2 linked regions of the Thiocystis violascens DSM 198 genome follow. The protein of the gene in region 1 interacts with the protein of each later gene in a pairwise test. Links are inferred from orthologs where the notes say so. Each region holds a gene or a part of one and is shown in the gene's direction. Other genes may lie near its edges.

The links.
Region 2: the proteins of lysA (region 1) and THIVI_RS00180 interact in binary tests that used the Escherichia coli proteins (3 or more experiments, as listed by UniProt). The link is inferred for Thiocystis violascens DSM 198 from one-to-one orthologs.

Annotation. Positions count from the first base shown.
Region 1 is NC_018012.1:2,605,131-2,620,615, forward strand. Bases 1,765-4,691 are described here. They hold lysA (diaminopimelate decarboxylase), read left to right. Parts: upstream 1,765-2,567; coding sequence 2,568-3,815; downstream 3,816-4,691. Other genes in these bases: THIVI_RS11540 (META domain-containing protein), read left to right, coding at 1,765-2,197; lptM (LPS translocon maturation chaperone LptM), read left to right, coding at 2,300-2,545; THIVI_RS11550 (class I SAM-dependent methyltransferase), read left to right, coding at 3,812-4,531; dapF (diaminopimelate epimerase), read left to right, coding at 4,528-4,691. Also shown: THIVI_RS11535 (IS5 family transposase), read right to left, coding at 1-1,062; more of THIVI_RS11540, read left to right, coding at 1,364-1,764; more of dapF, read left to right, coding at 4,692-5,358; THIVI_RS11560 (DUF484 family protein), read left to right, coding at 5,369-6,067; tyrosine recombinase XerC, read left to right, coding at 6,110-7,015; THIVI_RS11570 (thiamine pyrophosphate-dependent enzyme), read left to right, coding at 7,126-8,757; THIVI_RS11575 (2-oxoacid:acceptor oxidoreductase family protein), read left to right, coding at 8,754-9,245; THIVI_RS11580 (hypothetical protein), read left to right, coding at 9,256-10,170; THIVI_RS11585 (phenylacetate--CoA ligase family protein), read left to right, coding at 10,249-11,589; THIVI_RS11590 (ACT domain-containing protein), read left to right, coding at 11,686-12,126; THIVI_RS11595 (phenylacetate--CoA ligase family protein), read left to right, coding at 12,233-13,585; THIVI_RS11600 (DUF4412 domain-containing protein), read left to right, coding at 13,621-14,433; THIVI_RS11605 (AMP-binding protein), read right to left, coding at 14,612-15,485. UniProt on the Escherichia coli protein: Specifically catalyzes the decarboxylation of meso-diaminopimelate (meso-DAP) to L-lysine. Is not active against the DD- or LL-isomers of diaminopimelate.
Region 2 is NC_018012.1:27,894-43,164, forward strand. The notes cover bases 279-2,991. They hold THIVI_RS00180 (response regulator transcription factor), read left to right. Parts: upstream 279-1,146; coding sequence 1,147-1,836; downstream 1,837-2,991. Other genes in these bases: THIVI_RS00175 (hypothetical protein), read left to right, coding at 279-1,141; THIVI_RS00185 (ATP-binding protein), read left to right, coding at 1,843-2,991. Also shown: more of THIVI_RS00175, read left to right, coding at 26-278; more of THIVI_RS00185, read left to right, coding at 2,992-3,006; THIVI_RS22385 (EF-hand domain-containing protein), read left to right, coding at 3,278-4,072; THIVI_RS00195 (methyl-accepting chemotaxis protein), read left to right, coding at 4,526-6,634; THIVI_RS00200 (TorF family putative porin), read left to right, coding at 6,639-7,322; THIVI_RS00205 (ABC transporter substrate-binding protein), read left to right, coding at 7,401-10,934; THIVI_RS00210 (putative bifunctional diguanylate cyclase/phosphodiesterase), read left to right, coding at 10,931-13,159; THIVI_RS00215 (efflux RND transporter permease subunit), read right to left, coding at 13,346-15,271. UniProt on the Escherichia coli protein: Response regulator member of the two-component regulatory system CpxA/CpxR which responds to envelope stress response by activating expression of downstream genes including cpxP, degP, dsbA and ppiA.

The DNA of each region.
Region 1 (15,485 bases):
CCAAACCCAGGTTTCGGAGACCGCTGGCAGACGGTCATGATGCATGATCAATCGACGGGCACGCTCATTCCACGCATGGGTGCGCTCGACAACCCAGCGCTTCGGCAGCGGAACGAAGCCGTCGGCGTTGGCGATCACCACTCGGTCAGGCGCCCCGTCCACGTGCCAGGAGCCAACGCTTTTGTTGGCTGGATGGCGCACGACTTCCACGCGGATCGCGTGGGTCTGCTCGGTGGTTTGGGCAAATTGACCGGCGTAGGCGCTATCGACAAACAGCGTGTTGATCTGGGGGTACTTGGCGGCCGCGTCAGCGACGGCGCCCGAGGCGGCATCGCGGTCCTGAAGATTGGCCGCGACCACGCTCACCGCCAACACGAACCCCAAGGTATCGACCACCAGGCTGCGCTTGCGCCCCTTGACCTGCTTGCCCGCATCAAAGCCGCTCGGTCCACCCTGCGGCGAGCCGCGGGTCGATTGCGCATCCAGCACCGCCGCCGTCGGCGCGATCTCACGCCCCTCGCGTTCGCGCCATTGCCCCCGCAGTCGATCATGCATCTGCTCAAACTTCCCAGCCGCACTCCAACGGCGAAACGTCTTGTAGACATTCTGCCAAGGCGCGAAATCGTGCGGCAGCATCCGCCACGCGCACCCCGTGCGCACCACGTAGCAACACGCCTCCAGGATGCTCCGGCGCGACACGCGGGGCGGTTGACCCCGCCCGCCCGGCATCTCAAAGAGAGCGGCGACCAAGTCCCACTCCGCATCGGTCAGACAACTTGGGTAGCTTTGGTCGGGGTCGTGGCGACGATGCGCATCCGTATACCCATACCGACGCGGCGTTGCGCGCGCTTGCGCCTCGAGACCACTCTCGCCCCGGAGGCGCGTGACGCCCGCCTCCCGCAAGGACTTGCGAATCGTTGCTTCATGAGCCTCGATTCCCGTCCGTGCCGCGAGTTCCCGGGCAATCTCTGACAGCGTGGAGGTCGGGCGATCCGTGACAATTTGACGCAATACCGCTTGCTCCGCCTCGTGAATCTTGGGGGGACGACCAGCTTTCGACATCAGCGCACACCAGCTCAGTTGTAGACTGGTATACAAATAGCAGCTCAATTATTTTTGTCTACACCCTCTGAGCGAGTTGTTCTTCCATTTCGCGATGAATTCGGTTGGCGTCATCCGCCATCGTAGGAGCCCGCTTGCGGGCGACATGACCTGCCAAAACTTTTGGGGCTGCCAACCCACGTCGCCCGCAAGCGGGCTCCTACTCAAAAGGAGAATTGCTGGCGGATGCACCCGGCAAACCGAAACCCCAGGTACGGTCGGTATACTGGTTGAACTCGCAATCCTTCCGGAGAATTTTCTCATGCAACAAATCCGTCACCCACTGATCGCGCCACTCCTGATCGCCGCGCTCTTCTCCAGCCCGGTCGGCGCGGCCGAATCCGTCATCGCGCAACCCTCCAACCCGCTGGAGGGGCAAACCTGGCAACTAACCAGCTACCCGTCCGCGGATGGTCTCGTCGGGGCGATCGCCAAGACCAAACCGGCGCTCTTCCGGTTTACAGCCGGACGGATCGCGGGCAACGCCGGCTGCAATCAGATTACCGGCGCCTATCGTCTCGACGGAACCGGTCTGACGATCGATCAGAATCTGGCGTCCACCATGATGGCCTGCCCCGAACCGCTGATGCGGCAGGAACAGGCGGTCACCGCCGCGCTCGCCCGCGTCGCCGCCTATCGACAGGTCGGCGAGCGACTCGAATTGCTCGACGCGGCAAACCAGACGCTGCTCGGTTTTCAGGCAATCCAGGCAGCGCCATTAGTCGGCACGCTCTGGAGACTGGAGGTGTTCAACAACGGCAAACAGGCGCTCGTCTCGTCACTCGCCGGCGCCGACATCAGTCTTGAATTCAGCGAACAGGGCACGTTGGGCGGCTCCGATGGCTGCAATCGCTACATGAGCGGCTTCCGGCTCGAAGGCGACCGTCTGACCGTCGGCCCGATCGCGACCACCCGCATGGCCTGCCAGGGTCCGGACGCTGTCGCCGCGCAGGCCGCCGCCTATGCCAGGGCGCTTGGCACCGTCGCCGGCTATCGGATCGAAGGCCGCCAACTGACGCTCCTCGATGCGGACGGTAAGACCGCCGCGCGGTTTCAGGCGCCCGCTCCGGTCGATCCGGGCGATCCGGTCGAGTGATTCGGTCAGGCGCCTGCGAGTCTTGCGGGCAGGCGCCCAACCTGAACCCTGCCATGTATACTTGACAACCCTGGCCAACTCCACTTTCGCGCGAGGCGCTGCATGCACTGCTGGGCTCGATCTCTCTTCATCGTCGTGGTCGTGGCGCTTGGGATCCTCAGTATGTTGGGCGCCTGCGGTCAAAAAGGACCGCTTTATCTGCCCGAGGAGACGCCAGCCAACACCCCTGCCCCAGGCGCGGACGTTCCAGTCGCCCCACCGCTTGCCCCTGCTTCGGCTCCGCTCAGCACAGGAAGCGAAGCCGAAGGGACGACAGCGACATCCGCGACCCGGCCCAACCCGCCCTAGCCGAGAACCGCAGCGACTCCGAATGGATCATTTCAACGAACGCGACGGTGTCCTTCATGCCGAGGACATACCGCTCACCACCATCGCCGAGCGTTTCGGCACGCCCTGTTACGTCTATTCGCGGGCCACGCTCGAACGCCATTGGCGCGCCTTCGACCGCGCCTTTCGCGAGCATCCGCATCTGATCTGCTTCGCGGTCAAGGCCAATTCCAATCTGGCGGTACTCAATGTCCTGGCCCGCTTGGGCTCGGGGTTCGATATCGTCTCGGTCGGCGAACTCGAACGGGTGCTGGCGGCGGGCGGCGATCCCGGCAAGGTGATTTTCTCCGGTGTCGGCAAACGCGCGGACGAGATCCGCCGCGCGCTCGAGGTCGGTATCCGCTGCTTCAATGTCGAATCGGAATCCGAGTTGCTCCGGCTCGATCGCCTCGCGGGCGAACTCGGTTGCAAGGCACCGGTCTCGCTGCGGGTCAATCCGGACGTGGACGCCCGGACCCATCCCTACATCGCCACCGGGCTCAAGGACAACAAATTCGGCATCGACATCCAGTCCGCCGAGGCTGTCTATCTCCGCGCCGCCGCCCTGCCCAACCTGCGGATCGTTGGCATCGACTGTCACATCGGCTCGCAACTGACCGATCTGGCGCCCTTCATCGACGCGCTGGGCCGGGTCATCGCCCTGGCCGACCGTCTGGCGCAGTCCGGCATCATCCTCGAACATCTGGATCTGGGCGGCGGATTGGGCATCCGCTATCGCGAGGAACATCCGCCGGAACCCGCAGCCTATGCCGCCGCCCTGAGTTATCAGCTCGCCAGCCGCCCCTATGAGGTCATCCTGGAGCCCGGTCGCGCCATCGCCGGCAATGCCGGCATCCTCCTGACCCGCGTGGAATATCTCAAACACGGCGAGCACCGCCATTTCGCGATTCTCGACGCGGCCATGAACGACCTGCTGCGCCCCGCCCTCTATCAGGCCAACCAGGACATCGTCCCGGTCGTGCGCGCGACCGACGCCGACCCCGCCCGTTACGATCTGGTCGGGCCGGTCTGCGAGACGGCGGACTTTCTCGGCAAGGAACGCACCCTGGCCCTGCGCGAGGACGACCTGCTCGCCGTGCGCGGCAGCGGCGCCTATGGTTTCACCATGAGTTCCAACTACAACAGCCGACCGCGCGTGGCCGAGGTGATGGTCGATGGCGACCGGGCGACGCTGGTGCGGGAACGCGAGACCGTCGCCAGCCTCTTCGCGGGGGAGTCCGTGCTGCCGTGAAACGCCGTCTCGAACCCGAGTTAATGGATGGCGTCGAGCAGGCGCTCGCCTATGCCGAGGCGGATTTCTCCGAATCCAACACGCTGTTTATCGAACTGCTGAAACAGATGCGGCCCGGCGATCTGCATGGCGCGCGCGCGCTCGATCTCGGCTGTGGTCCGGCGGACATCAGCATCCGCTTTTTGCGCGCCTACCCGAAAGCGACCTGCGACGCGCTCGACGGCGCCCAGTCCATGCTCGACCTTGCGCAAACCGCGCTGGACGGGCTCCCCGGCGTCGCGCCGCGTTGCCGGTTGATCCGCGACATCATCCCCTCCACGCAGATTCCGAGCGTCCACTACGACCTGATCCTGTCCAACAGCCTGCTGCATCATCTGCACGATCCGCAGGTACTCTGGCGCGGCATTCGGGAGGCCGCTCGGCCGGGCGCGCTGGTGCTCGTCATGGACCTGATGCGCCCGGCCTCCGCCGGTTGGGCCGAGGCGTTGGTAGCGACCTATGCCGATGGCGCCCCGGAGATTCTGCGCACCGACTTCCGCAATTCGCTGTTCGCCGCCTTCGAGCCCCAGGAGGTCGTCGCCCAGCTTGCCGAGGCCGGACTGACCGCGCTGGAGGTTGCGGTCGTCAGCAACCGCCATCTGGCCGTTTCGGGACGTTTGCCCGGCCCGGCGTCGAGCGGAGCCGAAGCACCTGTGCTGAGCGGAGTCGAAGCATGAGTTTGCGCTTCACCAAGATGCATGGACTCGGCAACGACTTCGTCGTCTTCGACGCCATTCGTCAACGCGTCGATCTCGACCCCGCGACCATTCGCCGCCTCGCCGACCGGCGCTTCGGCATCGGCTGCGATCAGATCCTGCTGGTGGAGCCGCCGCGTCTGGCCGGCACCGACTTCCACTACCGCATCTTCAACGCCGACGGCTCCGAGGTCGAACAGTGCGGCAACGGCGCCCGCTGTTTCGCGCGTTTCGTCCGCGATCAGGGTTTGAGCGACCGCGACGAGATCCCGGTCGGGACCGCCGCCGGCGCGATCCGGCTCTATCTGGCACCGGACGGACAGGTCCGGGTCGACATGGGACCGCCCGAATTGACGCCCGAGCGCATCCCCTTTCAGGCCGACACCTCAAGCCCAACCTACGACCTGGAGGTCGCTGGCGAGACGCTGACCATCGGCGCGGCCTCCATGGGCAATCCGCATGCCGTGCTGCTGGTCGAGGATGTCGAGACCGCACCGGTCGCCCGTCTGGGTCCACTCATCGAGTCGCACCCGCGCTTTCCCCGCCGGGTCAATGTCGGTTTCATGCAGATCCTGACCCCGGCGCACATCCGCCTGCGCGTCCATGAACGCGGCGCCGGCGAGACCCTCGCCTGCGGCACCGGGGCCTGCGCGGCGGTCGTCAGCGGACGCTTGCGCGGCCTGCTCGACACCCGCGCGCGGGTCAGTCTGCCGGGCGGGGATCTTATGATAGAGTGGCGCGGTTTATCCCAGACGGTCTGGATGACGGGTCCGGCCGAAACCGTGTTCCAGGGGGAAATCGATCCATGAGGGCACAGTCGTGAACAGTCAGCAAGCCGAACCGGCCACACCCGAGGATCCCGAACTCAACACGCGAGTGACGAACTATCTGCTCAATCATCCAACCTTCTTCGAGCACAACCCGGATTTACTGCTTGCCCTGCGGGTTCCGCACCACACCGGCGGCACCATCTCGTTGATCGAGCAGCAGGTGCGGATCCTGCGCAAACAGCTTGAGACCGAGCGCAACCGTCTCAGCCACCTAATCTCCCGCGCGCGGGAATATGAAACGCTGTCCGCCCGTCTGCATGGTCTGGTGCTGCAACTGCTGTCGGTCAACGATCCAGAGCACCTGTGTCACCTCCTCAAGGACGGTCTGCGCCGGGAGTTCCACGCCGAGGCGGTCAGCCTCAAGCTCTTCCCTCTAGCGCCGGCGGAAAACGACCAACTGGATCCGCTGACCGCGGCTTTCCGTGATTTCGTGGAGCGCGAACACGCACTCTGCGGCCCCTTGAACGAAGAGAAAGGCGTCATCCTGTTCGGCGAAATGGGCGTCGCCATGCGGACCGCGGCCCTGATACCGATCCTCGCCGATGGCCAATCCGGTGTCCTCGCCATCGGCAGCGCGGATCCGGAACGCTTTCGCCCCGAGATGGGCACCGACCTGCTCGACCAGCTTGGCGAAATCGTCAGCCATAAGCTGAAAGCGGTTCCGCTCGCGCCGTGCAGCCATTTTTAACGTCCGTTCGTATCGAGTCCATTGACGTACGAATCGCCATCGATGAACGCCGAGACATCTCCAGATCCGATCGGACCTTTTATCGCCCATCTCGCCCATGAGCGTCGCTTGGCCGACCATACCCTGACCAATTATCGCCACGACCTGGAACGTCTCGCCGCCTGGCTGACCGACACCGAGACCGGAGCGATCGACCGGCTCGACGCACAGAGGGTGCGTCAATACATTGCCTGGCGCCACCGCAACGGCGCCTCCGGCAAGACCCTGCAGCGCGAACTTTCCAGCTTGCGCAGTCTCTACCGCTGGCTGCTGCGCGAGGGCCGCGCGGACGCCAACCCCGCCGTCGGCGTGCGCGCACCCAAAACTCCGCGCAAGCTGCCGGTCACGCTCGACGCGGACCAGTTGTGCAGCCTCCTGGATCATGCCGACGACGATGTATTGACGATCCGCGACACCGCGATGATCGAGCTTTTCTATTCCTCGGGCCTGCGTCTGGCGGAGCTGGTCGGGGTGAATCTGGGCGACATCGATATGAGCGAGAGCGAACTCTCGGTCCTCGGCAAGGGCGCCAGGACGCGCCGCGTTCCGGTCGGCGCCAAGGCGCGCGAAGCCGTGCAATCCTGGCTGCGGGTGCGCGCCAATCTCGCCAACGCCGACGAGTCCGCACTCTTCGTCAGTAGCCGCGGTACCCGCATCCATCCGCGCACCGTACAGGTTCGTCTCGCCCAATGGGCACAAACGCAGGGTGCCAACCGCGGTCTGCATCCACACTTGCTGCGCCACAGCTTCGCCACCCATCTGCTCGAATCCTCCGGCGACCTGCGCGCCGTGCAGGAACTGCTCGGGCATGCCGATATCGGCACCACCCAGATCTACACGCATCTGGACTTCCAGCATCTGGCCCAGGTGTACGATCAGGCGCATCCGCGGGCGAAGAAAAAACCTTAGAAGCGGTTTGCATTGCCGCCGCCGCGGTTGCAACGACTTCGGTTGCCGCCAGGAAGCGCTGAGGCGGATAATGCCCCGCGAAATCCTGAAAGCGAGAGCAATCCAAGACGATGACTGGCGAACGGCAATTATTGAGCGGCGACGAGGCGGTCGCGCTGGCGGCACTGCACGCGGGGGTGCGATTGGGGACGGGGTATCCCGGCACCCCGTCCACCGAGATTCTCGAAACCTTCGATCTGTTGGGCGGCCACGCGCAATGGTCGCCCAACGAGAAGGTCGCCCTGGAGGTCGGGCTTGGCGCGGCCTTCGGCGGGGCGCGGACCCTGGTTACCATGAAGCATGTCGGGCTAAACGTGGCCGCCGACCCCTTGTTCACCGCCGCCTACACGGATATCGAGGGCGGTCTGATCGTGATCTCCGCCGACGATCCGGGCCTGGCCTCCAGCCAGAACGAGCAGGACAACCGCCATTATGCGCGCGCCGCCGCGCTGCCCATGCTCGAACCCGTCGATTCGCAGCAAGCCTATGATTTCACGTGGCTGGCGTTCGACATCTCTGAACGCTGGAAGATCCCGGTGATCCTGCGCCTGACCACGCGCGTCTGTCACGCCAAGACCGTGGTGCATCCGCGCGCGGCCGTATCCGACACCCCCGAACCGAGCTTCGTGCGCAACATCCCGGCGCGGGTCATGATCCCGGCCTATGCCAAGCCCGCGCACCAGCGGTTGCGCCAGAAGCTGGCCGAGATCGCCGCCTGGAACGACGCAGAGGGGCCGATCCGGCTCGACACGGGGCGTGCCGACCTCGGTATCGTCGCCACCGGCATCGCGGCGGTGCATGCGCGCGAGGCCGCGCCCAAGGCGAGTCAACTGACCATTGGACTGACCTACCCGCTCCCGCTCGGACGCATCCGTACCTTCGCCATGGGCGTGGAGCGTTTGGTGGCGATCGAGGAAGGCGATCCGATCCTGGCCGACTCGCTGCGGGCGGCCGGTATCCCGGTCGAGTGCAAGCCGGAGATGTACCGCTTCGGCGAACTCAATGTGGCGCGGGTGCGCCGCATTCTGGCCGGCGATACCAGCCCCGAGCCGGTTCCGCCCAAGGGCAAGCCGCCGGAACTCTGTCAGGGCTGCGCGCATCGCGACGTCTTCCAGGTGCTGCGGGATCTCGACTGCATCGTCGCCGGCGACATCGGCTGCTATACGCTGGGCGTGCTACCGCCCTTCTCGGCCATGGATACCTGTGTCTGCATGGGCGCGAGCATCGGGGTCGGGCTCGGGTTGCGGCATGTGCTGCCGGAGGCCCAGGCACGGCGCGTGGTCAGCGTGATCGGCGATTCGACCTTTGTCCATTCCGGCATCACCGGCATCGCCGAGATGGTCTATAACCCGCCCGCCACCGGTCACGTGGTGTTGATCCTGGACAATGGCACCACCGCCATGACCGGCCAGCAGGAACATCCGGGCACCGGGCGTCTGCTCGATCATTCGCCGACCGGCAAGATCAGCTTCGAGGCACTGGCCCAGGCGATGGGCGTCCAGAATGTCCATGTCGTCAATTCGCAGGACAAGGAGTCGTCGCTGCGGGATCTGGTCGTCAACCTGTTGGCCAAATCCGAAACCTCGCTGGTCGTCGCCCGTCAGCCCTGCGTGCTGGCCGCGCCCAAGATTCGTTTCTACGAGAAGGCCGCGACCGAGCGGTTGGCGGCCTCGTCCTGTCCGGCCGATGTGGTGGATCAATGAACGTGAAGAATATCGTCATCGCCGGACTCGGCGGTCAGGGCGTGCTCAAGGCGTCGGATATCCTCGCCGACGCGGCCTTTCGCGCCGGGTTCGATGTCAAGAAAAGCGAGCTGCACGGCATGAGCCAGCGCGGTGGGTCGGTGAGCAGCGACGTACGCTACGGCGATGCCGTCCTCAGCCCCATGGTGCCGCCGGGCGAGGCCGATGTGCTGGTCGTGCTGGAAGAGACGCAGATCGAGATCAACCGCCCGACGCTACGCACAGGCGGCGTCCTGATCGGTCCGGATCTGCTCGATCCCGCCGCGCTCAAGAACAAGAAAAGTCTCAATGTCGCGCTGCTCGGCGCGGCCTCGACGGTGCTGGAGATTCCGCAAGAGCACTGGCTGGCCGCCATGCACGCCAATCTGGCCGAAAAGCTCCATACGCTCAACGAGCAGTCATTCGCGCACGGACGCGCGGCGGCGCTGGCGCGGACATCGGCACAGTGACCCAGGCCGCATGAGCCACGATCAGAACTTCAAGAATCTGATCCTCGACTACCCGCGCGAGGCGATCGCCTTCTTTGCCGCCAGCGAAGCCGCCGTGTTGGATCAATCGGTGCGCATCCTGCCCATCCGTCAGGAACAGTTGAAGGAACGACTCGGCGAGCGGTTTCGCGAACTTGACGTGCCCCTGCTGGCGGAGTGGCCGGACGGGCGGCGCGCGGCGCTCCTGTTCGTGCTGGAGGAAGAGACTGAACCGCGCCGTTTCTCCATCCACCGACTGGCGCATTATTGTCTGGATCTAGCCGAACTCTTGAACACCGACCGCATCGTTCCGGTCGTCATTTTCCTGCATGCGGGCACCTTCGCGACGGAGTTACGGCTCGGTGGCGAAGCCCAGACCTATCTGAACTTTCAGTATCTGGCTTGCCCGCTGTTCCAGACTCCGGCGTCCGAGTATTACGAGAGTCCGAATCTGGTCGCGCGGTTGAATCTACCGAATATGGCCTATGCGCCAGCCGACAAGGTTGACGTCTACGCCCATGCCGTGCGCGGTCTGCTGACGCTTGAACCCGACCTGGAGCGTCAGATCAAATATCTCGATTTCATCGACATCTATGCGCATCTCGATGAAAATGAACAGGTCATTTATCAACAACGCTACGCGCACGAGGCCGACACCATGAGCGGATTCGCGGAGAGATTCATCCAGCAAGGCGTTCAACAGGGCGTTCAACAGGGCGTTCAACAGGGTATCCAACAAGGCGTCCAACAAGGAGAAGCGCGCCTGTTGCGCAGGTTATTAGCCAGCCGCTTTGGGAAACTCCCGGAAGAAACCCTCAGGGCGATTGAGGTTGCCGATCCCGACACGCTGCTGCAATGGTCGGATCGGGTTTTGACCGCCCGCACCCTGGAAGACGTCCTGCATTGAGCGCAACACTGGGCCATGATTCACAAGCGCCCTGCCCATCGGCGGCCTGAAAACTGACAACTCGATCATGAGGACAGCATGCTGACTGAGCTTTGGAACGACGCCGAAGGCGGTTTCCACCCCGCCAGCGCCCCGGATTTCCTGCCCGCGACGGCGCTTAAACAGGTCCAACTGCGCCGGCTGCGCGCGGTCGTGGCGCGTGCCTACAAGAATGTCGCGCTGTTCCGCACGCGCATGGAGGAACGCAGCCTGACGCCGGACGCGATTCACAGCCTCGCGGACATCCAACATTTACCCTTCACGATCAAGACCGATCTGCGTGACACCTATCCTTTCGGGCTGTTCGCCAGCCCCATGAGCGACGTGGTCCGCCTGCATGCCTCCTCCGGCACCACCGGCAAACCGATCGTGGTCGCCTACACGCGTGAGGATATCGACGTCTGGGCCGAAGTCATGGCGCGCACCTTCGCCGCCTGCGGGCTGCATCGCGGGGACATCCTGCAGAACGCCTTCGGCTACGGACTCTTCACCGGCGGACTCGGCGCGCACTATGGCGGCGAGGCGCTGGGCGCGACCGTGATCCCGATCTCCGGGGGCAACACCGACCGTCAGATCATGCTGATTCGCGACTTTGGCGTCTCGGCGCTCTGCTGCACGCCAAGCTATTTCACCCACATGATCGAGCGCGCTCGCGAACTGGGCGTCGATCTGCATGACCTGCCGCTGCGGGTCGGCATCTTCGGCGCCGAGCCTTGGACCGACGGCATGCGCCGGCACATCGAGACCGAGGCCGGGATCAAGGCGTATGACATCTATGGTCTCTCCGAGATCATCGGTCCCGGCGTCGCCAGCGAGTGTTCAGCGCAGGAGGGGCTGCATGTCTTCGAGGATCATTTTTATCCCGAGATCATCGATCCCGAAACCGGCGAGGCGCTGCCCGACGGCCAGGAAGGCGAGCTGGTGCTCACCACCCTGAGCAAGAAGGCAATGCCGATGATCCGCTATCGCACCCGCGACATCACCTCGCTGATCACTGAGCCTTGTACTTGCGGACGCACGCTGAGACGCATGCGCCGCATCGGTCGGCGTTCGGACGATATGTTCATCATCCGCGGGGTCAACGTCTTTCCGTCGCAGGTGGAAGCGGCCCTGCTCGCGGTCGAGGGGACGCTGCCGCACTATCAGATCATCCTCACCCGCGATCAGGGGCTAGACCGCATGGCGGTCGAGGTCGAGGTCACGCCCGAGGTCTTCAGCGACCGGATCGGCGCGCTGGAAAACGTGCGCACCCGTCTGGCCCAGGCCATTGAGCATATCCTTGGCATCCGCGTCGAATTGCGATTGGTGGAGCCGCGCAGTATCGCCCGCAGCGAGGGGAAGGCGAAGCGGGTGATCGATCGGCGGAACGATACCGTCTGATCGCGGGGCGTCATGAATCCAAGCAAAGTCGAGCGAGACCATCTTGTCGTCCTCGCCGAATCGGCGATCAACGTGCTTTAACGGGAACTCAAGACCATGAAACTCCAGCAACTCTCGCTCTTCCTCGAAAATCGTCCCGGTCGGCTCGATGCACCGCTGGAGGCCATCGCCGCCGAGGGAATCAACATCCTGACGCTCTCGCTGGCCGATACCGCGCAGTTCGGCATCCTGCGTCTGATCGTGCGCGAATGGGATAAGGCCAAGCGCGTTCTGGAACAGGCGGGCTGGGTGGTGAATCTGACCGAGGTGGTAGCGGTCGATGTCCTGGACCGGCCCGGCGGACTGGCGGCGGTGCTCAAAATCCTCGATGGGGCTGGACTCAATATCGAGTATATGTACGCCTACTCGCTGCGACGTGGCGATAAGGCCATCCTCATCTTCCGTTTCGAGGATCCGGACCGGGCCATTCAGGTGCTGCTCGACCAGGGGCTGCATGTCGTCGATGGCGATGAGTTGATGAGCTTCGCCGCCGCCTAAACCGCGCACCGAATGAAGCGCGTCATTGCAAGCGCCCGACGGGCGGCTGTCTGCCGCCGTCGGAGCGGACGCGGTTTCCATGAAACACGAATCACGACCCTGGATCATGCCCGTACCCAACCCTAGCCCCGACTGGTCGAACGAATACCCCATCTGGAACCCGACGGCGGAAACCCTGCCGCGCGCCGAACGCGAGGCGCTGCAACTCGAACGCCTGCGCGCGTTGGTGGGTCGGGTCGCCCGCGTGCCCTTCTACCGCGATCTGTTCGCCCACCGCGAGATCGGACCGCACAGCATCCGTTCGCTGGCCGACCTTCGGCGGTTGCCCTTCACGACCAAGGACGACATGCGCCGTCAGCATCCGCTCGGCTTTCTCGCCGTGCCGCGTCGGGATCTGGCGCGTATTCACGGTTCGTCCGGCACCACCGGCAAGCCGACCTTCGTCGCCTACACCGCCGGGGATCTGCGCATCTGGTCCGAACTGTGCGCGCGGTTTCTGGTGGCCGGCGGACTGCGGCCCGAACACACGACTCAGGTCGCCTTCGGCTACGGGCTCTTCACCGGCGGCTTCGGGTTGCACTATGGGATCGAACGGGTCGGCGCGACCGTGATCCCGGCGGCGGCCGGCAACACCCGGCGTCAAATCGAGATCATGCGCGACCTGGACCCGGAGGTGCTGATCTGCACCCCGAGTTACGCCCTGACCATCGCCGACGCGGCGCGCGAACTCGGCATGGACCCGCGCGCCCTGCCGATCCGTTTCGGACACTTCGGCGGCGAGCCCTGGACCGAGGACATGCGTCGCGAGATCGAGGATCAGCTCGACATCGCCGCCTTCAACAATTACGGACTGTCGGAGGTCATCGGGCCTGGGGTGAGCGGCGAATGCGTGGCGCGCACCGGGATGCATCTCCAGGAAGATCACTTTCTCGTCGAATGCCTGGATCCGGAGACCCTGGAACCGGTCCCCGAGGGCGAACCCGGCGAGTTGGTCATCACCACCCTGACCCGCGAGGCAATGCCGATGATCCGCTACCGAACGCGCGACATCGCACGACTGTACCGCGAACCCTGTCCCTGTGGACGCACCACCACCCGCATGAGCCGGGTCGCCGGACGCACCGACGACATGCTGATCATCCGCGGCGTCAACGTTTTCCCATCGCAGATCGAGGAAGCCCTACTGCGGGTGGAGGGAACGACGCCCCATTATTTGATCGAGGTCAGCCGTCCGGGTACGCTGGACGAGGTTCGCGTCAAGGTCGAAATCCATCCGGAAATCTTCTCCGACCGCATGGATCGCATGCAAGCCGTGTGCGAGCGCATCAGCCGCGAGATTCAAACCGTCGCCGGCATCCGCGCCCATGTCGATCTGGTCGAACCGCGCAGTATCGAACGCTTCGTCGGCAAGGCCCGGCGGGTTCTCGATACGCGCGGCCTGAACGAGCGGGAATCCTGACTCGTCACTCTTCACCACACTCACGAGGAATCACCATGACCACCCGCTTTTCTGGCGCTGCGAACGCGCATTCGCTCATTCGAGGCATGCGGTTGACCCTAGCGGTCCTGCTCGCCTCACTCCTGAACCTGTCCGCTGTCCTTGCCAGCGACGAGGGTATCTATCTTGAGACGCTCAATCGCAGCACCGGACTGATGGGCGAGGCGCCCCAGGAGGAATTAAGCAAGACCTACCTGGCCCACGACAAGATGAAAGTGGCCAGTTCAGAGGCCGAAGGGACCGACATGATTCTGGATCCGGCGACCGGCACCATGACCTTCATCAATCATGCCGCCAAGCAGTATTACACAATCAATATCGCCAGCGTGAAGGAAGGCATGTCCCAGCCGGGCATGGAGCAGATGCGCGCCATGGTCGCGGAAACCAAAATCACGGTTCAGGACACCGGAGAAAGCCAGAAAATTGGCGATTGGAACTGTCGGAAATATCTGGTTTCCAAGACCGGCATGATGGGAATCGAGCAAGAGGTCTGGGCGACCGAGGAGGTCGATTTCGACGTGAACCGTTTCACCGAGATGATGAGCCTGTCGGGCCCGGACGGACTGCTGGCGAACTCGCCCGAGGGCGCCGCCCAACAGGCCGAGATGGCGAAGATCAAGGGCTATCCCATCCTGACCAAGACCAAGATGCAGATGATGGGTTCGTCGATGGAATCCGAAAGTGAGGTCAAGGTCATCCGCAAGGAGGCCATGCCGGCCTCTCTGTTCGACATTCCCGAAGGCTATACCGAGCGGGAGATGGGCAAGGGAATGGGCGCGGCAATGCCCGGACCCGCCGCGCATCCTTAATCCTGAAAAAGCAGTTAGCCGCCAGCCGCCAGCCGCCAGCCGCCAGCCGTTGTTTTATCGAAGTTTTCGCTGATAGATGCCTTCCCCTGATGGGTGAGACCTGACAAGCGAGGCGCGATGGCCAAATGTCTGACTCAAAAAAGCTGACCGCTGGAGGCTGGAAGCTGACAGCTCTTTGTTAGATAAGTCCCTGGCACGCGATAGATTCAAGTTGCAGCCGATCGTATTTGCCCGAGGGAAGCAGCGGCAGCCGCGCCAGCCGACGAAACTCCCGAGGGCGTTCGGGACCGGATAACCGTCGAACGCACCAGTTTTCAAGACTGGATTCGTCGATCTCGCCGCGATAGAGCGCGACCAACCGATGCCCCCAGATATCGTCATCCAGACCCACGACGACGACTTCCCTGATCCCCGCCGCCTCGTGCAGCACCGCTTCGACGCGGGCCAGCGAGACATTGTTGCCGCCGATCACCCGAAGATCGTCCGCGCGGCCCAGCACCTTCAATTGACCATCGTCGGCCAGGCAGGCGAGATCGGCGGTCTCGAACCACCCATCCTCCAGACCCTGCCCCGGATCGCGGCTCGGGTTCGCATAGCCGGCCATCACCATGGCCCCGTAAATCCGTAGACGCGCGGGTCGCGACGCGCAACCGGGCGCCGCGACCTGAATCCCAGGCAGCAACCTGCCCACCAGCCCGGACTCCGGCGCCGTACCGGTCAAACGCTCGGTCGTGGCGATCTGGGTCGCGGTCTCGGTCATGCCATAGGTGAGATGGATCGGCCAGCCCGCGTCCAGCGCGCGCTGGACCAGGGAACGACTGGTCGCCTGGCCTCCCACCAGAAGTACGCGCAGATGGGGCGGCGGGGTCGGGTCGAGATCCAGCAGACGCGCCAGCATCGGCGGGACCAGCGAGAGATGGGTGACGGGGCGCGCGCGTAGATCGGCCATCACCGCTGGTGCCGCGAATCCCTCATGCAGCAACAGGGTCGCGCCAGCCAGCGCGCAGCGATAGCCGATGGAGATGCCGCCGACATGACTCAGGCGCAAACAG
Region 2 (15,271 bases), 2.6 Mb from region 1 along the record:
CGGTTCGCCCGGGCGTCCTGATCCGATGGATCTCACTCCCGAGGATCGCCTCCGGCTCAACGTCCTGCTCGCCAACCAACCCCAGGCGATCCGCATCGACGAGTGCCGGATGCTTGTCCAGGGGCTTGGTCCCCAGGGCGAAGCGACCATTCGGCTCAATCCCAATACCCGCCCGGAGCCGTATCTGCGCCGGGTGCGGGAGTTGCTTTCCGGGCATGTCCTGGGCTCGCCCGGCGGCTATCCCATTTATCTGCGACGCTGGACCCGAATGGGCCAGATGCGTGACGACAGCCTCGCGCAACTGCTGCTGCTCGGCGAGCCCGAGGCGGTGGTCGCCGCCGTCTGCGCGCCTGGACTCAGCGAGGAATTGGCGCGACGCGCCTGGTGGGCGATGGAGGACGCCGGCAATGCCCGCCGCATGCTCGCCAATCCAGCCATCGTCCGCAGCGCCATGGGTCGGGTGCTTGCCGATTATCTGATGGAATACCTGCCGTTCGAGACCGAAAGCGAGGCGATCGTCGAATCGGTTCGGCTGATGCTGCAGCCGGGTCTGCTCGACGCGGAACGGCGGGGCGATCTCTGGCGCAAGTCCGCTCGCAAGCATGCCTATCTGGTCGGGTTTCTCCAGGCATTGCCGGACGATCTCCCGGAACCGCCGCCCGCGCGCGCGTTGGCGGAGACTGTCCGTGACTTGGTGGAGCAACACGATACCGTCGCGGCTTTGCTCCAGCGCGCGTGTTCGGGGCAGGGTCAGGCGTTTCTCAAGACAGTCGGGGACGTGCTCGCCAAGCCGCCCAGTCAGGAGATCGTGCTCGCCGCCTTCGCCTGTCTGCGCGCGTATTTCGCCCCGTTGCGCCCGGGGGGCGATCCCGATCTCGCGCTCGACGCCCTGCTCGCGGACGCCGGACAATTCGTCGATGCGGACGCCCCGGACGCACGGGTCGCCGGGATTCTGCGGCGGATACCGGCCCTGGCCCCCGAGATCGCGGCCATGCGGTTTCTCTCCGGCGTGGGCTATGGCCTGATCCGGCCCATTCTGTCCGACTCCACCACGCTGGGCAGTCTCATGCGCCGCAAGCTCGCCCCCGTCATCGATCCGATCCGCGAGCGTCTGGACGCCTTGCGTCGTCCGACGGATTGAGTTCGATGCACAAGGTTCTGCTGGTCGACGACGATCTGGGTCTGAGCGCGCTGCTGAAGAAATACCTCGAAGGGGAGGGGTTTCAGGTCGATGCCGTCCAGGATGGCGAGGCCGGCGTGTCGCGGGCGCTGGATGGCGACTATGCCATCGTCGTCCTGGATGTCATGTTGCCCCTGCTCGACGGGCTTGAGGCGTTGCGCCGAATCCGTCAAACGAGTCAGATCCCGGTGCTGATGCTGACCGGTCGTGGCGATGATCTGGATCGCGTCGTGGGACTGGAGCTGGGGGCTGACGACTATGTTCCAAAGCCCTGTACGCCCCGTGAGCTGGTGGCTCGGTTGCGATCCATCCTGCGACGTGTTTCCACGGCTGGCCAGGTCGATACGGTGCGCGCGACCCTGAGCGCCGGTCCTCTGACCCTGTGGCCGGAACGTCGTCGCGCCGAATGGCAGGGACAGCCGCTTGAACTCACCAGCACCGAATTCAATCTGCTGGAAGTACTGGCGCGTCATGCCGGCCACATCGTCGGCAAGGAGATCCTGTCGGAACAGGGGCTGGGTCGCCCCCTGGCGCGTTATGACCGCAGCATCGACGTTCATCTGAGCAGTATTCGCCAGAAGCTCGGCGCCCTGCCGAGCGGTCGCTCCTGGATTCAGAGCGTTCGCGGCATGGGCTATCAGTTGGTCAGGGAATAATCCGGCGTGGGCCGTCTGTTCTGGAAATTCTTTCTCGCCTTCCTTCTGGCTCAGGGACTTGCCGCGCTGGCGCTGTTTCTGACCATTGGCGTATTCGAGGATTCCTGGGAACCGCGTCCACCGCCGCCACACGCCATGTCGCATGTCTGGCAAGCGGACAATGACGCGATGGATTTTCCATGGGGAGCAGATTCTCCCGGCTCGCCGCCCTGGGCTCCAGGTTTTGCACCTCCGTCGCCCCCAGGACCGCCACCACCGCCGCCCTATCTGCCGATGCTCGCCATCCTGCTCGGTTGTCTGGCGGCCAGCGCCCTGCTGGCCTGGTATTTCGCCAAGCCGGTTCGCAATCTGCGTTGGGCGCTGGGTGCGGTGGCCGAGGGTCGACTGGAGACGCGAATCCAGTCGCGGATGGGTCGCCGCCGCGACGAAATCGCCGACCTGGGCCGCGACTTCGACCGTATGGCGCTGGAATTGCAACGCCTTGTGGAGTCGCAGCGCCAACTCCTTCACGATGTCTCGCATGAGTTACGTTCGCCGCTGGCCCGTCTCCAGGCCGCGATCGGACTGGCCCGTCAGGATCCCCGTCAGATCGAGATGACGTTCGACCGCATCGAATGCGAGTCCACGCGGCTGGCGACCCTAGTCGGCGAACTCCTGACCCTTGCGCGACTGGAGTCCGGGCGTGACGAGACGCCCGCGAGGTCGCTCGATCTGGTCGAACTGCTCGCGGACATCGCCGAGGACGCCCGCTTCGAGGCGCGTTCCAATGGACGGGATCTGCATTTTTCAGGCAGTGGCGAGCGGTTTGTCCTGGGGCGGGCGGAGCCATTGCATCGCGCTTTCGAGAATGTTCTGCGCAACGCCGTGAAATATACCTGTCCGGGTTCGACGGTGGAGGTCGCGCTGGATGGCGCGGACTCCGGTCACGTCTGCGTCAGCGTCCGCGATCATGGACCTGGGGTCTTGCCGCGCGAACTGGAAACGATCTTCCAACCCTTTCACCGGGGACATCGGAATGCGGCCACGGAGGGTTTCGGTCTGGGATTGGCCATCGCGCGTCGCGCCATTCAATCCCATCAGGGGACGATCCTGGCCTCGCTGCCCGAGGATGGCGGACTCCGTGTCGAGATCCGCCTGCCGCTGCAACCGCAGCCGGAGATCCTCGGATAGATTCATGCGATCTGCTCGATTGACGTGAACTGTCCGCCGATGGCATCGACGCACTTGAATCTTTACCCACTTTTACCTTGGCGAGTGCCCATCTTGTCCGAGAAAAGCCGATACTTTGACTCAGCAGCAGACCGCCCGGAAGACGGGCGGTTGTGGTCGTTTCATCCATGAGGAGTGTGACATGAGCGCGATCAGCGGGATCGGTAGTCTTTCGTCGATGACATACGGGGCAGGGGCCAGGAGCAACGTGCGGCCACCCGATCCCGCCACCATGGCGAAAAACCTGCTTTCCGACCTGGATTCCGACGGCAATGGGACGCTCGCCGCGTCGGAGCTTCAGGCGGCCATCGAGAAGATGTCTTCGGCGAATGGGGATTCCTCGGTTGCAAGCACCGACGAGGTCTTCTCGGCAATCGATGCGGACGAGGATGGCGAGGTCACGGAGTCCGAGCTAACAAATACCCTCCAGACACTCGCCGACAGCATCGGTTTCGCTCAAGGCATGGGCGGTGGACCGGGTGGCAGTGAAAACGATATCGGGTTCACCGAGGAAGAGTTGACGAGCCAACTGGCCACACTCAATGAAGCGGATTCATTGACTGATGAGGAGACGGCGCGCGCCGAACTCTTGACCAATGTTCTGAGCCAGTTCGAGACGGCGGACGCCGATGACGATGGGCGCGTGACGTTTCAGGAAGCGATGACGCTGGAACAATCCAGCGAGGACGCGGCCACGGCAAACGCCCAAGGTATGACGGGGGGACCGGCTGGGCCGGGAGGTCCGGGTGGGCCAGGCGGTCCGGGAGGCATGGGTGGGCCGCCGCCCTCGGAGGAGAGCGAATCCGATGCGAGCCAGATCATCGCCGCGGCCGATACCGACGAGGATGGAACGGTCAGCATGGAGGAGTTCCTCGCCTACAGCCAGTCGCAGGCATCCTCCTCGGAGGCTACCGATGACGGCGCAACAAACAGCACCGCCGTGATGCGGACGATCATGCAGTTGATGCAGAGCTATGGATCGACGGATCAGACCAATCAGACGAGCCAGATGTCCGTTTCCGCATAGCCCTGACGCAAGAGGATAATCGTCTCCATCGAATTGAAAAGTCAGCGTCTCGCCGATCTCCCGCAAACTGGATCTCGGCGAGCGCCGACTCCCCGCACGCGCGGTCGCGCGCGACCAGTCCGACGCGCCATCCCGCGCTGGCTAGCACGGGCGCCGTCGCCTTGCCCAAGCCCGAGTTGACCGGTGACGAGGTCGGTTCTTGGTTGTGGTTTCATCATGTTGTTTACCGCTCAGAAATTGGTTACGCAGGCAAATTAAGATGCCGCATGGAGCATGATTCTGACGTCTACGGGGACATCGCTCTGCGGTACCGCGCATTAACGTCTCCTTCATCATCCGCTGATATGCTCACGGAATCCCGTTTAGGCAAGGCCGCTTGATCGGACACAAGCGACCGATCCTCCAGCACGCTGACGTTCCGTGCTGGAGCTTCCTCCACGAGATTACTCCGACATGCGAACCCTCAGTCTGCGTCTGAAACTGCTGCTGGTCACCGGGACCATCCTGGTGCTCACGGCGGGCATGATCATCGCGGCGGCCACCCTGATCTTCCGCGACTCGATCCAGACTGCCAGCGCTTCCATGACCGCCAACCTCTCGCAACAGGCCGCCGAGATCATGAGCGAGACGGCGCTTGGCACCAGCCAGGAAATCCGCCGGCTGCTGGCCGTGACTCTGGCGAGCGCCTCGGTCCTGCAACGGCAGATCACGAGTTCGGCCGTCACCGCGAGCAGCGAGACGCCGCCCTACGAGCGGGAACAGCTCAAACGGCTGGTCCTCAATACGTTACAAAGCAACCCGTTCATTAGTTCCGTCTACGCGCAATTCGAACCGAATGGGTATGACGGCAGGGACAGCGAGCATGCCGGCAATCTGTCCCATAGCTCCCCGACCGGCACCATCGAGATCTATTTCGTGCGCGAAGGCGACGCGCTCGTCTTTCATGAGACCCTGGATCCGAGCGAGAAGTATAAGGAAACGCTCAACGACTACGGCCAGCGCGAGGCCGAGTGGTATCTCTGCCCGAAGGAACGTCAACAGATCTGTATCACGGATCCCTACCTCTACGAAATCAGAGAAGGATACGAGGAGTTGATGACGAGCCTAACCCTGCCGCTCGTCGTCGCGGGGCAATTCATCGGCGTCGTCGGCATGGACATCAACCTTTCGGCCCTCCAGTCCGCCACCAAGACCATTTCCCAACGGCTGTTTCACGGCAAGGGCGATCTGACCCTGGTTAGTCACGGGGGGCTGATTGCCGCCTCGTCGCATTTTCCCGATCAGATCGGTAAGCGCCTGAAGGATGTCGCTCCGGACCTAGCGACCGCCAGTGCGACAACCGGCTACAGCACCAGCGGCGACCGCTGGCTGCATAGCCTACCGATTGCGATTGCAAACGCGACCTGGACCCTCTCGATCGCGGTTCCGCAAGCGGAGGTTCTCGCCGCCGCCAATGCCCTGGAGAACGAACTGCAGGCCGATGCCCGCGCGGCGACCGCCAAGCTGGCGGCGGGGGCCGCGGTCATGACCGTGCTTGGGCTCTTAGTCATGGTGATCCTGATGCGGACCATCACGCAACCGCTGGGGCAGCTTGCCCAAGGTATGCGAACCTTGGCCTCGTCGGAAGGCGATCTGACCGCCAAGGTCATGGTGCATCATCACGTCGAACTGATCGATCTGAGCAAGAGCATCAATCGCTTCGTCGACAAACTGCGCCAGATGATCTTGGTCATGAAGGAGCAAAGTCGGACCCTGTCCGGGCATTCTGCCGACTTAGGCGACTATGCCTGCCAAGTCGGGCAGGCCACCGCGACCCAGAATACGCAGATCGATAGCGTCGCGACCGCCATGACCCAGATGTCGAGCACTGCCAATGAAGTGGCGAATCTCGCCCACCAGACGGCGGAGGCGTCGCGCGAGGCGGCGGAGCACATCGACCAGACCCAGCAGGCGCTCAACGGCACCAAGGACAAGGTGGGACTGCTCTCGCGCTCGGTCGATGAAGCGTCCAGCCAGATGCGTCAGGTCGCCGAGCGCAGCCGGGCGATCGATGGGATACTGGAGACGATCCGCGAAATCGCCGGACGCACCAATCTGCTGGCGCTCAACGCGGCGATCGAGGCCGCGCGGGCGGGCGAACAGGGGCGGGGTTTCGCCGTGGTCGCCGAGGAAGTCCGTCACCTGGCCACACGCACCCAGGACTCGACCAAGGATGTGGACGAACTGATCAAGGGACTTCAGGGCGACGTGAAACAGGCGGAGCAACTGCTCGACAGCAGCCGTGGCGAGATGGAGCAGACCCTGACTTTCACGCATCGTAGCGCGGAACTGCTTGATCGCGCCGTCCTGGATGTCAAGCGGATTGACAGCCATGCCCTGCAGGTGGCCACCGCCGCCGAGGAACAGAGTCAGGTCAGCGAGCATATCAATCGCAGCATCACCGCCATCGGCGATGCCGCTCGGGATTTGGCGCATCTGGCGCAGGTTTCCGAGGCGGCGGCCCAGGCAACTCATGGCGCCATCCAGACGCTCGACGATCAGCTCAATCTGCTCAAGGCATGAATGCATGAAGACGAAAACCCTGCTCGCGTTGGCCGTCGCCGGCTTGACGAATACGGCTCAGGCGGACTGGTCCGCGACCTTCACCGGCGCGAGCGATTATCTTTTCAATGGCGTGACGCAAACCGATCATCAACCGGCGGCGCAGGCGAGTTTGGACTGGTCCGGAGCAGCGGGAATCTACGCGGGCACCTGGGCCTCGAATGTCGATTTTGGCGATGACACCACTGCGGAAGTGGACGTCTACCTCGGGTATACCGTCGAATATCGCCCCGGCTATTCGATCGATACTGGTGTTGCCCTCTATACCTATCATGGCGGCAGCGACAGCTCGGAGACCAATTATTCCGAGGTCTATCTCAAACTGGGCATCGCCGGTTTCAACCTGAATACCTGGTATAGCCACGATTATTCCGGTCTGGATGTCGGGCACGTCGTGGTCATGCTGCAAAAGGATTTCACAATCAACGACCGCTGGACCATTGCGACACAGCTTGACCGGTCGACCAGTCTCGATGCCGATCGCTTCGCCTGGGATGGGGATCGGGATCACTATCTTCACTGGCAGGTCATGAATCGAACCACCTACGCCGGTTTCGATGTCGCGCTTGGCGTGAGCGGCACGACGTTGAGCGACGCGGCTGGCGATACCGTGCTCTTGTTCACCGTCGGTCGAACGTTTCTTTTTTAACGGTCAGCCGTCTTTAACGGTCAACCGTCGAGCCCTGACGCGGGCTCCTCGAACGGCGAACCGATCAGAGCCCCCCGCGTGATTCGCATCCAGTCGTTTCTGCTGTTCTCGCTTCTGCTTGCCGTGTCCGCGGCGGGAGCGGTTAACGCGCCTCTTCGGAAGGTCTCCCTGCAACTTTCATGGATGCATCAATTCGAGTTTGCCGGTTTTTACGCAGCGAAGGAGCAGGGTTACTACGCAGAGGCCGGACTGGATGTCGAATTTTTCGAGTACGAGGCGGGCATTGATCCGACGCAGGAGGTGATCGACGGCAAAAAAACCTTTGGGGTCACTGGATCCGACCTTGTCAGCCGCCGGTTACAGGGCGCCCCGGTGCTGCTGCTATCCAACTATTTCAAGCGTTCGCCGCTGGCCATCGTCGCCAAACCCGAGATTCGGATCCCGAGCGATTTGAAGGGTAAAGGTTTCATGGTCGAGACCAGGGAGCTCGATAGCGTTAGTTTTTCGACCATGTTTCGACAATTCGGACTGACCGGGACGGACCTGAAGATCGTCCCGCACAGCTTTGATACGCAGGATTTCATTGCCGGCAAGGTCGATGCGATGTCGGTTTTCCTGACCAACGATCTCTTTGAGCTTCAGCAGGCGGGGGTGCCCTACAACATCATCGATCCGAGCCATTACGGTGGCGAGGCCGATGACATCAATCTCTTGACGAGCGAGTCCTATGCCAGCGCCAACCCCGAGATTGTCCGGGCCTTCAGGCAGGCCAGCGACCGTGGCTGGGTCTATGCCCTGGCGCATCCCGAGGACATCATCGATCTCATTTTGCGTCAATATGACTCGCGAGGGAAAACCCGCGCCGCGCTGGAATTCGAGGCGCGGGAAACCGCCAGAGTCATGCTGCCGAAGGTCTATCCGGTGGGCAGCATCGATCCGAACAAACTGCGGCGGATCGGGGAAACCATGGTCCAGGCGGGAGAAGCCACCTCTCTCGACCGGCTGGAGGGCATGATCTTCGAGCCCACGGGAACCGATGGCGACGCCAAATCCGCCGCGACGCTCGCGCTGACCGAGGCCGAGCGCGCCTTTCTCCAGGCCCATCCGGTGGTGCGTGTCAGCAATCAACTCGACTGGCCGCCCTACGATTTTTTCGAGAACGGAATGCCGCGGGGCTATTCGGTCGACCTGATGAACCTGCTGGCGGCGCGGATCGGCGTGACCCTCGAGTTCGTGCAGGGCGCGAACTGGGACGAACTGGTCGATTGGTTTTGTGCCCGCAGGATCGACCTGCTGCATCCCTCCGATAAGCCACGAGAGGTGCTGGACTGTGGGAGTTTCTCGCCGCCGATCATCCAGGTCGCCAATCAGTTTCTGACCCGCAAGGATCGCCCGGCGGTCCATTCCATTGCCGATCTGTTCGGTTCCGTGGCGGCCTCTCCCAAAGGATGGGAGCAGACCGAACTGCTGAAACGACGCTTCGGCGACAAATTCAGGATCATCGAGACGGACAACATCGGGGAGGCGATCGATGCGGTGAACCAGGGGCGGGCCGACTTTACCACTGACTTTGCCAACGTCCTGAACTATCACATTGCCCGCTCGGGCTACGTCAACCTGAAAGTTCAGGGGGTGTGGAACCGGGAAGACAGGGGCGAGGAGTACGCCGCGCTCCATATCGCGACCCGCAAGGACTGGCCGACGTTTCAGACGATCATCGACAAGGCGCTGGCGTCGCTGCCGCCGGGCGAACTGCGGATCTTGCAGGACAAGTGGTTTGGCGAGACGGGCGGCCAGGCGGCCCGCCTCACTCTTTCCCCCGAGCAGCGCGACTATCTCCGTCGCAAGGGTTCGCTCAGAATGTGCGTCGATCCCGCCTGGATGCCTGCGGAACGCATCACCGAGGATGGCGTCCACGAAGGCATCATCGCCGATGTGTTCGCCCGTCTCGCCGAGATGCTTGAAACGAACATCGTGCTGACGCCAACCGCGAACTGGGAGGAATCCCTCGCCTATGCCAAGGAGCGACGCTGCGATCTCTTGTCCGGGGCGATCTCGACACCCTCACGTCAAACCTTCCTGGACTTTACGACGCCCTATCTCTCGTTCCGCTCCGTGATCGCGACCCAGACCCAGCAGGTGTTCATCAACGATTTCGAGTCCGTCCTGGGCGAAACCTTCGGCATCGTCCGGGGCTATGCCCTGATCGACGCCTTACAGGCGCGCTATCCCGGTATCCGTCTGCGGGAAGTCGCCAATACCGAGGACGGATTCAGGCAGGTTCAGGAGGGCAGGGTGTTCGGATTTATCGACGCGCTGCCGACGATTGCCTATCGCATTCAGACTCAGGCGCTCTTCGACATGAAAATCGCCGGACAACTGGAGGATAGTCAGAATCTCTCCTGGAATCTGTCCATCGCCACCCGCGGCGACGAGCCGTTACTACAGGAGATTTTTCAGTCCGCGATCAATGCCTTCCCCCAAGAGCAGCGTCAGGAAATCGTCAATCGCTGGCTCTCGACCCACTACGAGAAGGTGTTCGATTATGTCCTGATGTGGAAAATCGTCGCCGGGGTCGTCGGCATTGCCGGGGCCATGCTGTGGGCGGTACTGGTCTGGAATCGGCGGCTGGCGAAGCTCAACCGGGAACTCGGGCTGGCGCGTGCGCACATCGCCACGCAGAATTACGGACTGGAACAGCGCGTGGCCGAACGCACGCACGATCTACGCGAGACCCTGGCGCAACTGGAACGCGCGCAGACCGATCTGGTACAGTCGGAAAAGCTGGCGGCGCTGGGCGATCTGGTGGCCGGCATTGCGCATGAATTGAATACGCCGATCGGCAACGCCGTCATGCTGGCCAGCACCCTGGCCGACCAGGAGTTCAACTTTAGGGAGCAGATGGCGGCGGGGCTGAGCCGTGCCGCCCTGCAACGCTTTGTCGACGCCGTGCGCGACAACAGCGAGATTCTGCTGCGCAGTCTTCAACGCGCGGCGGAGCTGATCGGCAGTTTCAAGCAGGTGGCCGTCGACCAGGCAAGTTATCAGCGTCGCAACTTCGCGTTGGAGGAGGTGACGCGGGAGATCGCCCTCACCCTTCATCCGCGCCTGCGGCATTCGCCCGCAACCCTGGACGTGAGCGTCGCGCCGGATCTGTGGCTGGACAGCTTCCCCGGGCCGCTTGGCCAGGTTCTGATGAATCTGATCCAGAACGCGCTGCTGCATGCCTTCGAGGGACGCGCGGCGGGCCAGATTCGTATCGAAAGCCGCCCTGCCGCTCCCGGTCACGTCGGCATCCGGATCAGCGACGACGGCTGCGGGATCGACCCGGCCAATCTGGGCCGGATTTTCGATCCCTTTTTCACCACCCGGCTGGGTCAGGGCGGCAGCGGACTGGGACTGCATATCGTCTACAATCTGGTGACGGGGCTGCTCGGCGGCACGATCACGGTCCAGAGCGTCCCTGGCCAGGGCACCGCGTTCGACATCGAATTGCCCTCGATCGCGCCACTCGCTATGGTGGGAGCTGCCACCGCGAGCGGAGCGGGGCGCGAACCCCGCCGCGCGACCGGACCGGCCTTTCACGATCCGTCGCATAGGATAAGCGCATGAGCGATGTTCCTTCCCTGGATGACGACGATATCGTCCAGTTCATCGATGACCCTTCGGACCGGGCACCTGCCGCATCGGTCGAGCCCTGGCGCATCCTGATCGTCGACGACGAGGCCGATGTCCATGAGGCGACCCTGCTGACCTTGCGCGACCTGACGATCGAGGGCCGTCCGCTGGCCTTTCTCCATGCCTACTCCGCGCGGGAAGCCTACGCCATCCTCGCGCGCGACCAGGCGCTGGCGGTCATTCTGCTGGACGTGGTCATGGAGTCCGAGGACGCCGGACTGCAACTCGTCCGGCGGATTCGCGACGAACTCCACAACCAGTCCGTCCGCATCATCCTGCGCACGGGACAACCCGGTTATGCGCCGGAGATCGAGACCATTCGCGCCTATGACATCAACGATTACCGCACCAAATCCGAGCTGACGCGGGTCCGCCTCTTTACTAGCCTGACCGTGGCGATCCGCTCCTATTGGCAGATCCGCCAGATCGAGCTGAGCCGGCGCGGTCTGGAACTCATCGTCGCGGCCAGCACCGGCCTGAACCGTCTTCGCGCCCTTCAACAGTTTGCCGAAGGGGTGGTCACTCAAGTCTGCGCCCTGCTCAATATCGCCCCGGAGGGTCTGATCTGCGCCTCGTCCGCCGGTGCGCTCACCGACGGGGGGGAGCCGCTGGTCATCGCTGCCGCCGGGCGTTATCGGGAGACGATCCATCGTCCCCTGCGGGGATTGCCCGAAGCGCCGGTCCGCGACGCCCTGCAACAGTGCCTGTTGGAAAAGCGGCACCTTTTCACGCACGGCATTTGTCTGTATTTCAATGTCAGCGAGACGCGGGACATGGCGGCCTATCTCAAGATTGCGCGCGAACCCTGCCCGATGGATCGCCATCTGCTAGAAGTGTTCTGCGCCAACGTCTCGGTCGGCTTCGAGAACGTTCTGCTGCACAGCCAGCTTTTCGATCTCGCCTATCACGACCAATTATTGCGTCTGCCCAACCGCAACCGGTTCATTCAACTCCTTGAGGAAAAGTGCACCGATCCGGACATGACGCTGGCGCTGCTGGATCTCGACGATTTCGCCGAGATCGCCCTCGCGCTCGACCATCGTTTTGGCGATCTGGTGCTCCAGGCGGTGGCCGACCGGCTGGGGCAAACCTTTGGACCGCGCGTCATTCTGGCCCGGGTCGCCGGCGATGCCTTTGGTCTGCTCGGACCGCGGGACGATCTCAATCCGGACCGTCTTCAGCAGGTGTTTGCCGGCCCCCTGACGGTGCAAGGCGAGACGATCCGCATTTCGGCCACCAGCAGCCTGATCCGGTTGAACGGAAACCCGGCTCGGGGCGGTGAACTGCTCAAGGACGCCAGCATCGCGCTCAAGCAGGGCAAGCGGTTCGGTCGCGGCAAGGCGAGCTATTTTTCGGATGCCCTCGGCCACGCAGCGCGCGAGCGGATGCGGATGCTGACCGACTTGCGCGCCGCCTTCTCCGCCGAGCGGCTCTCGCTCGCTTTCCAGCCCCAGATCGATCTGGCCAGCGGCAGGCCGGTCGGCGCCGAGGCGCTGCTGCGCTGGGAAACCGACGAGGGACAGTGGATTCCCCCGGACCAATTCATCCCGCTCGCCGAACAGTCAGGCCTGATCGTGCCGCTCGGCGAATGGGTGCTCCGGACCGCCTGTCAGCAGCTTCGCCGCCTGACCGAACTGGGACATGCGGGATTTCGGATGGCGATCAATGTCTCGCACGCGCAGTTTCGCGAACCGGGCTTTGTCCCCATGCTGGAGCGCGTGCTCGCCGACTGCCAGGTTGCCGCCGCGCAGGTCGAGCTGGAATTGACCGAGTCGATCGCCATGGAGCAAATCGACGCGATCACCGCCAAATTGGCCGAGATTCGGCGTCTTGGCGTCGCGATCGCCATCGACGATTTTGGCACCGGCTATTCTTCGTTGAGCGTGCTCAGGCAGCTTAAGGTCGACCGCCTGAAGATCGACCGCGCCTTTGTGCACGAACTGGAGCCATCGAATCCCGAGAGCGGTATCGCGCAGCTCATTGTCGCCCTGGGGCATCAGTGCAACCTCATCATGATCGCCGAAGGGGTGGAAACCGAGGCGCAGCGCCGTTGCCTGCTGACGATGGGCTGTCAGGAGGCTCAGGGGTATTTGTTCGCCCGGCCCATGCCGATCAGGCAACTGGAAGACTGGATGGCGGAAGCCATCGCTTCGGGTTGACGGTGAAGCGCTCTTTTCTCGTTAGTCGCATATTCGCTGGCCTGGAAAAATTCGATCAGCTGGCGCTCGGCATGCTGCTCGAGGAGTCCAGCGACGATCTCGGGCTGATGCGTGATCAGTCGCAGCCCATGCGCTTCCAGGCTCATGCCGCCACCCCGCGCCCGCGCCAACGCAAGGCCAGATCGGTCAGGAGCCCGGTGCTGGCGCCTCGGAGCGCGCTTCGCTCCGCGCGGGAAGCGCTGCCGCCGCGGGCCGATCGAGCATCCAGTCCCACAACCGCCCCATCCGCCGATGCAGGCTCTCGTGCAATGACAGCAGGGCCGGCGTAAAGATCAGCACCAGGATGGTGGAAAAGCTGACGCCAAAGGCGAGCGAGACCGCCATCGGAATCAAAAATTGCGCCTGTAGACTGGTCTCGAAGATCAGCGGTCCCAGACCGACCACGGTGGTCGCCGAGGTCAGCAGCATCGCCCGCAGGCGCGAGGTAGCGGCCTCGACCAGCGCCTCGTCGACCTCCATCCCGGTCTCGCGCAGTTCGTGATACATGCTGACCAGGATGATGGCGTTATTGACCACGATGCCGGACAGCCCGAACAGACCGAACAGCGACAGCAGGGTCAGATCCAGCCCGAGCAGCCAGTGTCCGGTAATCGCCCCGACCAGACCCAACGGGATCGCGGTCATGACCACCAACGGCCAGCCCCAGCTCGAAAAGACCGCGGCCAGGATCAGATAGATCAGCCCCAGTCCCAGCATCAGCCCGAGACGCATGTCGCCCAGGGTCTCGCGCTGATCGGCGGCGCGGCCCTCGAAGCTGTATTCGATCCCGTATTCATCGGCGAGCTTGGGCAGCAGTTCGCGCTCCAGCGCCTCGCGCACATTATCTGGGGTGCTCAGGGCGCGGTTGATGTCCGCCGAGACCTCGACTGCCAAACGTCCGCCGGCGTGACGCAGCGTCTCGAACCCACGCCGGGACTCCCAACGGGCGACCGTGGCGAGCGGGACGAAGGCGCCGTCCGGGGCACGGATCAGCAGTTGTTCCAGCGCGTCGAGCCGGGTGCGCTCGGCGCGCGGGAGCAGGACGCGGACCTCCAACTCGTCCTGTCCGACCTGGACCAGTTGCGCCAGATGCCCGTCGAAGGCGGCGCGCAGTTGCCGTCCCAGCAGCTCGGTGGTCAGACCGAGCGCCTGTCCCGCCGGGGTCAGGCGGTAGATCAACTGCTCGCGTCCGAAGGGCATGTCGTCGAGCATGTCCGAGACGCCGGGGACGCTCTCCAGACTCTGCGCCAGTTCCAGCGCCGCGGCCTTGAGACGGGTAGCGTCGTCGCCGGTCAGCCGCACCGTGAGATCGCGTCCCGGCGGTCCGGCGCGGTTCGAGGAGATGACCAGGTTTTCCAGCCCGGCCGGCATCCGGATCGCCTTGCGCCAGGCGGCGAGAAAGGTCTCGTTGCGGACCTCGCGCCGCTCGGAGGGCACGAGTTGCAGCAGGATCGCGGCCAGTTGATCGCCCTTGGCCCCGGCGCCGGCCTCCACCGCGACCGTGCTGCCCAGACGGGCGACCGCCGCCTCGACCAGGTTGCCGCCGAGCGTTTGTTCAGTCTCGCGCAATGCCCGTTCCATTTCGCCGAGGAAGGCCGCGCTCTGCTCGCGCGGGGTGCCGGCGACGAAGGTCGCATTGGCGAAGACGATCTGCGATTCGGGGGTCGGGAAGAAGACGAACTGGATGCGCCCGCCAGCGAGCAGCCCGACCGCTAGCAGCATCAGCACCGCCACCGCGCTGACGGTGACGCCGCGCCAGCGCACCGCCGCGGTCACCAGCGGTCGGTAGAGACCATCGCGAAAATGATCGAAGCCGGCATTCACCCGCTGGCGCCAGCGCGGAATCGTCGCCTCGGCGTGATGAGCGAAGGCAGCGCGTAGGTGGGCCGGCATGATCAGGAAGACCTCCAGCAGCGAGGCGAGCAGGACCATCATGGCGACGAAAGGAATGTCGCCCAGGATGTTGCCCATGATGCCGCCGACCACCATCAGCGGCAGGAAGGCGGCCACCGTGGTCAGGGCCGAGGCGACCACCGGCCAGAACATGCGTCGCGCGCCAGCGATCGCGGCATC